Regions from separate parts of the Hymenobacter cellulosivorans genome, predicted to be linked through region 2. Evidence: riboswitches for the same ligand, from Rfam matches in the RefSeq annotation. Region 2 holds a riboswitch; the other holds the start of a gene.
What was found. Region 2 has a riboswitch for S-adenosylmethionine ahead of metH (methionine synthase). Riboswitches for the same ligand answer to the same signal wherever they lie in the genome.

Region 1: it holds a riboswitch for S-adenosylmethionine, as region 2 does, so the genes downstream of both, MUN80_RS01590 (O-acetylhomoserine aminocarboxypropyltransferase/cysteine synthase family protein) here and metH (methionine synthase) in region 2, are expected to answer to the same signal.

Annotation. Positions count from the first base shown of each region.
Region 1 covers NZ_CP095049.1:347,333-351,451, forward strand. Annotated here, with positions in the region: gene MUN80_RS01580 (hypothetical protein) at 1-361, opposite strand, end outside; gene MUN80_RS01585 (LysM peptidoglycan-binding domain-containing protein) at 588-896, shown strand; SAM riboswitch class I at 1,074-1,186, shown strand; gene MUN80_RS01590 (O-acetylhomoserine aminocarboxypropyltransferase/cysteine synthase family protein) at 1,569-2,954, shown strand; gene MUN80_RS01595 (homoserine O-acetyltransferase family protein) at 3,219-4,119, shown strand, end outside.
Region 2 covers NZ_CP095049.1:867,703-871,821, forward strand. Annotated here, with positions in the region: gene MUN80_RS03800 (alkene reductase) at 1-52, opposite strand, end outside; gene MUN80_RS03805 (OmpA family protein) at 165-1,004, opposite strand; gene MUN80_RS03810 (PA14 domain-containing protein) at 944-1,894, opposite strand; SAM riboswitch class I at 2,012-2,121, shown strand; gene metH (methionine synthase) at 2,193-4,119, shown strand, end outside.

The DNA of each region.
Region 1 (4,119 bases), 520 kb from region 2:
CGTCGGTCAGCGTTACCACATCAAAGCTGTTGCTGGTAGCAGCGCCATCGGGGGTCAGCATAATTTTCTTACCGGGCTGGTCGAAGGTGTACTTACCATTGACGGCCCCGGCGGGTGAAGTCATGTTGTACTGACCGTTGGCGAAGAACGTAAGCCGCTCGTCTTCCTGGGCGTCGGTCTGTTTCACTTTCTCGCCGCCGGCGCTGAGCTCTTTGTCAGTTTTCCAGACCTTGCTCTCCGTACCGTAGAGCATATTTACGCCTTCAACTTTACCTTCCTTGCTACCGCAGGCAGACAGGAACAGAACGGCCAGCGTCAGCAGGCTGGCGAGTAAGCGAAAGGAAGTGGGGAGAGTTTTCATGAGGAAAGAAAGGGTTTTGGGGAAGGACAAAAACAACCCGCCGCCGCCCAAATAGCGGCTAGCGTTGCGGTTCTTACGGGGCAGAAGCTAAAGAGTTAAGCCTAGCACGGCTGGGCTTAGGCGGCCACAACCAATTTCAACCCCGGGGCGTAATAGCCCCTGATACCGTGGCCGTCAGGCACATGCGGTACTGCCACTCTCCCCTCACCTTAACCGACACATACTCATGGGACTGTTCGATTTCCTCAGCAATAAAGGCGAAGAAAAACCGGTTCAACCCGCCGCCAAGCCCGCCGCCGGTGGCACCGATTTTTTCGGAAATAATAATGCCGCTGCCAACCCCACGGCGCAACCCGCCGCCGCAAAAGGCGACTCTTACACTGTGGTAAGTGGAGATTCACTCTCCAAGATTGCCAAAAACCACTACGGTGACGCCTCGAAGTGGCACCAGATTTACGAAGCAAACAAAGCTATTATTGGCGCTAACCCCGACCATATCGAAGTGGGTCAGCAGCTTACGTTACCTACCCTTTAGGTCCTTTTTTGCAGAAAAAGGTTGGAAACGCCGCCCGAGCTTCGGGCGGCGTTTTTTTCTGCCTGCTTTTTTGGAAAAGCAAAAAAACTTTTCGCAGAATTTGGTCTTCTCAATTCCATCTGTACATTTGCAGTCACCAACCCGGTACTCTCCCAGAACGATGGGACAGTTTGAAAGAATTTATACAGAAGCGGCGAGAGAACAGGCTCCCTGACCCGCTGGCAACCTTCATCTGATGAAAGGTGCCAATTCCTGCCCGCCCGGCGTAAGGCCCGCGGGAGCTATAAGTCGAGTACCATGGAAAACAACCCCGCTTCCGCTTTCATCTCCCCATCCGCTGCAGCCGCCTCTGTGCCCGCTGCCTCGCCGATGGGTTTGCGCGTTTTCGCCGCTGGGTTTTCGCCCCGGCTGGCCGCACGAATGCGAATGTGCAGTTGGTCCACGTGTTGTTGCTGTTGCTAGCCCACTGAGCGCCTAGCTTCTCCCCTTTCTCCTTTTTTCTGGCTTTCCCACCGTGTGCGGCCACTTGCTGGTGCACTTCGGCGCAGGGTCTGGCCGGGCTCCGCTGCAGCCTTTTGGGGCTCCGGATGCCTTCCTGGTTGCCGTCGCCATGACTCCAACCAGCTGACAATCTGAAACTTCATTTCAAAGACTTCTTAACTCAGCCGTATCATGTCCACGCAAGCCCTGCAATTCGAGACCCTGCAACTTCACGCCGGCCAGCAGCCCGACCCCGTAACCGGAGCCCGCGCCGTACCGCTTTACCAAACGACTTCCTATGTTTTCAAGAACGCCGAGCACGGGGCCAACCTGTTTGCGCTGAAGGAGTTTGGCAACATCTACACCCGGCTGATGAACCCCACCACCGACGTGTTTGAGCAGCGCGTAGCGGCGTTGGAAGGCGGAGTAGCGGCCCTAGCCACGGGCTCGGGGCAGGCGGCACAGTTTATTGCCCTGAACAACATCCTGCAGGCCGGCGACAATTTTGTAAGCAGCTCCCACCTCTATGGCGGCACGTACAACCAGTTTAAAGTGGCTTTCAAGCGCCTGGGCATCGAAGTGCGCTTTGCCGACGGCGACAACCCGGCTTCGTTTGAGCAGCTGATTGACGAGAGCACCAAGGCTATTTACCTCGAAACCATCGGCAACCCGAGCTTCAGCATTCCGGACTTTGAGCGGATTGCGGCCATTGCCGAAAAGCACGACCTGCCGCTGGTTGTCGACAATACCTTCGGGGCGGGCGGCTACCTGTTCCGGCCCCTGGAGCACGGCGCCCACATTGTGGTAGAATCGGCCACGAAGTGGATTGGCGGGCACGGCACCAGCATCGGCGGCGTGATTGTGGACGGCGGCAAGTACGACTTCGGCAACGGCAAGTTTCCGCAGTTCACCGAGCCCTCGGAAGGCTACCACGGCTTGGTATTCAACGACGTGTTCGGCAAGAATGGGCCGTTTGGCAACATTGCCTTCATCATCCGGGCCCGTGTGGAAGGCCTGCGCGACTTCGGTCCGGCCATCAGCCCCTTCAACTCCTGGCAGCTGCTCATCGGCCTCGAAACCCTGAGTTTGCGCGTCGACCGCACCGTGGAAAACGCCCTGCGCATTGCCACCTGGCTGGAGCAGCACCCGCAGGTGGAGAGTGTGAATTATCCGGGCCTAAAGAGCAGCCCCTACCACGCCTTGGCCCAGAAATACCTGAAGCGCGGCTACGGCGGCGTACTGACTTTCAGCATCAAAGGCAGCAAGGAAACGGCCACCCAGTTTATCGACAACCTAAAGCTAGTGAGCCACCTGGCCAACGTGGGCGACGCCAAGACGCTGATTATTCAACCCTCGGCTACCACCCACCAGCAGCTTTCGGAGGAAGAGCAGCGCGCTGCCGGCGTGACGCCCACTTCGCTGCGCCTGTCGGTAGGTATTGAACATTTCGAAGACATCCGCGCAGACTTGGCCCAGGCCTTCGACGCCGTGCGCAACGCTGCCCCCACGACTTCCGACGACGAGGAAGACGCCGTGGTGCAGCCCGAAGTAGAACACGCTGCCCCGCTGGAGGTCTAAAGTAGAGAGGAGACTTGGCGGGCAATGAGAGTGGCCCGTCTGCTCCGGCTACGGCAGCGCCGTGAATGGCAGGATGAGGAGTTGTGAGAGAGGAATCATCCTGACCATTCCGCAATAGCCCGGGTTGAGCCGGCAGAGGTCCACCAAAACCTTCATTGGGTGGGACTGATGCAAGACGGACCAGCCGGCTCAGCCCGCGCGCTATTGCATTGATATTAAAGCCCGCCGCTTACCAGCGGGCTGCCCAACCCGACCTATTGCCTCATGAATCAGCCTCGGCTTTTGAACCTTCCGGCGGGACTCGTGCTCGAAAGTGGCGCGACGCTGGCTCCGGTGCAGATAGCCTACCACACCTTCGGCACGCTCAACGAAGCCCGAGACAATGTGGTATGGGTGTGCCATGCCCTGACGGCCAATGCCGACGTGCTCAGCTGGTGGACCGGCCTGTTTGGCTCCGGCCATTACTTCGACCCAGCCGACTGGTTTATCGTGTGCGCCAATATTTTGGGCTCGTGCTACGGCAGCACCGGCCCGCTGACGCCCGTTGGGGAAGCCGCCGAGCCCCTGTACCAGCAGTTTCCGCTGGTCACGATTCGGGACCTGGCGGCGGCGCACGAGGCTCTGCGGCTGGAGTTGGGCCTAGCGAAAATCCATACTCTGATTGGGGGCTCGTTGGGCGGACAGCAGGCTTTGGAATGGGCTATTCAGCGGCCCGAGGTATTTGCCAATCTGGTGGTGCTGGCTACCAATGCTCAACACTCGCCCTGGGGCATTGCCTTCAATGAGGCCCAGCGGCTGGCCATTTTCGCCGACGTTACTTACCACGAAGGCACGCCCAGCGGTGGGCAGCGGGGCATGAAAGCCGCCCGGGCTACAGCCCTGCTTAGCTACCGCAGCTACGACGCCTACGGCCGCACCCAGGCCGAAACCGACCCCGACCGGCTCGACGACTTTCGGGCCAGTTCCTACCAGCAGCACCAGGGCGACAAACTCGTGGCCCGCTTCAATGCCTACAGCTACGTGGCGTTGTCGCGCACGATGGATACGCACCACGTGGGCCGGGGCCGCGGCAGCCTGGCCGCCGCGCTAAGCCAGATTCGGGCCCGGACGCTGGTGCTGGGCATCAGCTCCGACGTGCTGTTTCCGCCCGCTGAGCAGCAGCTGT
Region 2 (4,119 bases):
GCGTGAGGGCACCCATCTGGAAGGGCGAGAAGAGGTTGGAATCTTGGCTCATGGTTGAGAATCGTAACGTCGGAATACAGGAACCGGCGCTTAGGGCCGGCTGGTTGACGCTTCCAAACCAATGTAGCTACATAAATGTTTTCAGCCCTCCCTTTTATTGCTGCTTACTGCACTACAATTTCCACCCGCCGGTTGCGGGGCCGTTGCTGCGGGTCGCGGTTATCGGCCACGGGTCGGGTGCCGCCATAGCCCCGGGCCGTGAGCCGCACCGAGTCGATGCCCTGCTGCACTAAATAGCGACGCACCACCTGGGCCCGCTGCTCGGAGAGAAGCAGGTTTTTAGCTGGTTCGCCCACGTTGTCGGTGTGGCCCGCTATTTCCAGGCGCAGCGCAGGCTCGGCTTGTAGCTTTTTTGCCAACGCATTCAGCGCTGGGCGGGAAGTGGGCAGCAGGGTGGCCGTGCTCTGGGTGAAATACAGGTTGGATAGCGTGACGGCCGCGCCTTTGCTCAACGCACTCAGGTCGGGCAGCTCAGTTACCGGCGCGGCTACCCGAACGGCCAACGGCTTGGGCGCAGCTACCACCGGCCGAACTGGCCGGACCGCGGCCACCGTGGGCTTCGGCCCAGCCACCGGAACCTTCGCCGGCTTGACGGCCACGACAACGGGTTCGGGTAGCGGCCGGGGCAGCTCGGGATACAAATACTGCTTGGGAATCACTGTCAACTTGGCCCGGTCCTTCGCCGCAAAGGCTGCTTCCAGCGTGGCAGGGTTGCCCAAGGCCGTCGGCCGCGCCCACGACAGCACCGCCCCCGACACGCCCTGCACATTCTTGTAAGCCAGATCAATCTGGTAAAAATAGCCCGCTTCCAGCTGGTAGACCATGTCTACCGGAATAGGAGGCTTGCGGGAGCCAAAATACGCCGGCTCGTACTTTTCCATACTCAGCACGTCGTCGCCGGCAAAGCGTACGTCGGTGGCATCGTCCCACTCGGTATGCAGCACGTAGATTCCCGATTCGGGGCGTAGACGTAGCCCGTCCAGCGCACCGAAAAGCCCTGCCCGGGTGCGCCCGGCGCGGGCGGAGCTCCTTTCCAGGTCACGTTTACCACCGGCTCTACCCGACTGTGCACTGCCGCTCCGCGCACTGAACCCGCGTAATACGTAGCCTGCAGCCCGATGCCGCCCGGCAGCTTGCCGGCCACCGTCACGCCCCGGCTCGGCTTCACGGCCGTAGCGGTGGCAGGGACTGTTTTGCCTGGTGGAGCCGATATAATACGAATGGTGCCTTCCGTCGAAGCTGCTTTCGACGGGGCCACAAAGGGCTCGGCCGTGACGGGCAGATTTACATATAGGCTTTGGGTTGGTACCGGCACCGGTTCGGCCGTAGAGCCCGGCAGTTGCCAGGCCAGCAAGGCCTTGGTATCCCGCTCCACCTGATAATATTCCACCCGCACCGAGTAGTAGCGGCCAGCCGTGAGCTTCATTTGGGCAGTAAACCGGGTAATGGGCTGGTCGACCCAGGAATCCAGGATCTGGCGGCCCCCGACCCACACCCGCATGCCGTCATCAGTGGCCATGGTGAAGGTATAAACCCCGGTTTTAGGAGCCAGAATGTAGCCCGTCCAGCGCGCCGAAAACCAGGTACTGGGTACGCCCGGCCCCGGCGACACAAAGAACTTAATAGGCTGGCCGGGGCCGTTTTGCCGTCGGCTCCAGTCGAAGTTGACGGCAGGGTCCTTGCGGGTCAAAACCAGCTTTTCGAAGTTTTTACCCTCGTAATATTGCCCACGCAGCCCGTGTTCGGCGGGCGTGGCGGCGGTTTGGGCCCATAGCCCCCAGCCGGGCAGCAGCAGTAAGGTTATAAGAATCGCGAGGCGTAAGCGTGGCAGCATAGAGTAAGGAAGTGTTGGGACGATAAGGTAATAACCAGCCGGATGAGGGCGCAGAGCTAACGAAGCTGCACCGCACAAAATTGGATTCCGGAATTTCCCGCTGTATCTTCGCTTTGTTACTTATCCAGAAAGACCGAGGGATTGGGCCCGACGACGTCTTAGCAACCTGAAATAAAACAAGGTGCTAACTCCCATTCTAGAGCCTCGGCTGTGGAAGAAGATAAGAACAGGACGCGCCCCTGCGCGGCTCTTTCTGGATAGGCACTTTTTCGCCGCTAGTTTCCTTAACTGAGCCGATATGCAACCAGCCACGCTCCGCCGCCCCGACTCCCCGCTTTACGATATTCTCCAGCAGCGCATCCTTGTGCTCGATGGCGCCATGGGCACCATGATTCAGCGCCACACGCTGGACGAGGCTGACTTCCGTGGCACCCGTTTCGTGGACCACCCCAAGCCCCTGCGCGGCAACAACGACCTGCTCAGCCTGACCCGCCCCGACATCATCCGGGGTATTCACGCCGACTACTTCGCGGCCGGGGCCGACATGGTGGAAACCAACACCTTCAGTGGCACCACCATTGCCCAGGCCGACTACGGGCTGGAGCATATCGTGTATGAGCTCAACTATGAGTCGGCGCGCATTGCCAAGGAAGTAGCCGACGAGTTTACGGCCCAGAATCCCGCCAAGCCCCGCTTCGTGGCCGGTGCTATCGGACCCACGAACCGTACGGCCTCCTTGTCGCCCGACGTGAACCGGCCCGGCTTCCGCGCCGTGACCTTCGACGAGCTAGCCACGGCCTACCTGGAGCAGGTGCGCGGCTTGGTAGAAGGGGGCTCCGATACGCTGCTCATCGAAACCATCTTCGACACGCTCAACGCCAAGGCCGCTTTGTTTGCGGTGCAGAAGTTCTTCGACGAGGGCGGCAAAGTCGTGCCGGTCATGATTTCGGGTACCATCACCGATGCCTCGGGCCGCACGCTGAGCGGGCAGACGGTGGAGGCGTTCTGGAACTCTATCAGCCACCTGCCGCTGCTGAGCGTAGGTTTGAACTGCGCTTTGGGCGCCGACCAGCTCCAGGTGTACGTGAAAGAGCTGAGCCGTATTGCCGACGTGCACATTTCGGCCTACCCCAACGCCGGCCTGCCCAACGCCTTCGGCGGCTACGACGAGTCGGCCCAGGAATTCGCGGCCGTGGTGGAAAACTACCTCAAGGACGGCATCGTGACGGTGGCCGGCGGTTGTTGCGGCACCACCCCCCAGCACATTGCCGAGCTGGCTAAGCTGGCCGAGAAGTATCCGCCCCGCCAGCTCCACCCCGTCCCCCAGGCTACCCGCCTGGCTGGCCTGGAGCCCTTCGGCATTTATCCTGATTCGCTGTTTGTCAACGTGGGGGAGCGGTGCAACGTGACCGGCTCCCGGGCCTTTGCCCGCCTCATCCGCACCGGCGCCTACGAGCAGGCCCTGCAGGTAGCCCGCGACCAGGTGGAGGGCGGCGCCCAGGTCCTCGACGTGAACATGGACGAAGGCATGCTCGACTCGGAGCAGGCCATGACGACGTTTCTGAACCTGATTGCCTCCGAGCCCGACATTTCCCGGGTGCCGGTCATGATTGACTCCTCGAAGTGGAGCGTGCTCGAAGCCGGCCTCAAGTGCGTGCAGGGCAAGAGCATCGTCAACTCGATTTCCTTGAAGGAAGGCGAGGAAGTATTCAGGGAGCGGGCCCGCACCGTGCGCGCCTACGGGGCCGCCATGGTGGTCATGGCCTTCGACGAAAACGGCCAGGCCGACTCCTTCGAGAAGCGCATCGAAATCTGTAAGCGCAGCTACGACATTCTGGTCAATGAAGTCGGCTTCCCGGCCCAGGACATCATTTTCGACCCCAACATCCTGACTGTGGGCACCGGCATGGAAGAACACCGCAACTACGCGCTGGACTTCATCGAGGCCATTCGCTGGATCAAGCAGAACCTGCCCGGCGCTCTGACTTCCGGGGGCGTGTCGAACATCAGCTTCAGCTTCCGCGGCAACGACGTGGTGCGCGAGGCCATGCACTCGGCCTTCCTCTACCACGCCATCCGAGCTGGCCTCGACATGGGCATCGTCAACCCCAGCCAATTGGCCGTGTACGACGAAGTACCCAAGGACCTGCTCGAGCTGGTGGAAGACGTGCTGCTCAACCGCCGCCCTGATGCCACCGAGCGCCTCGTCGAGTTTGCTGACACCG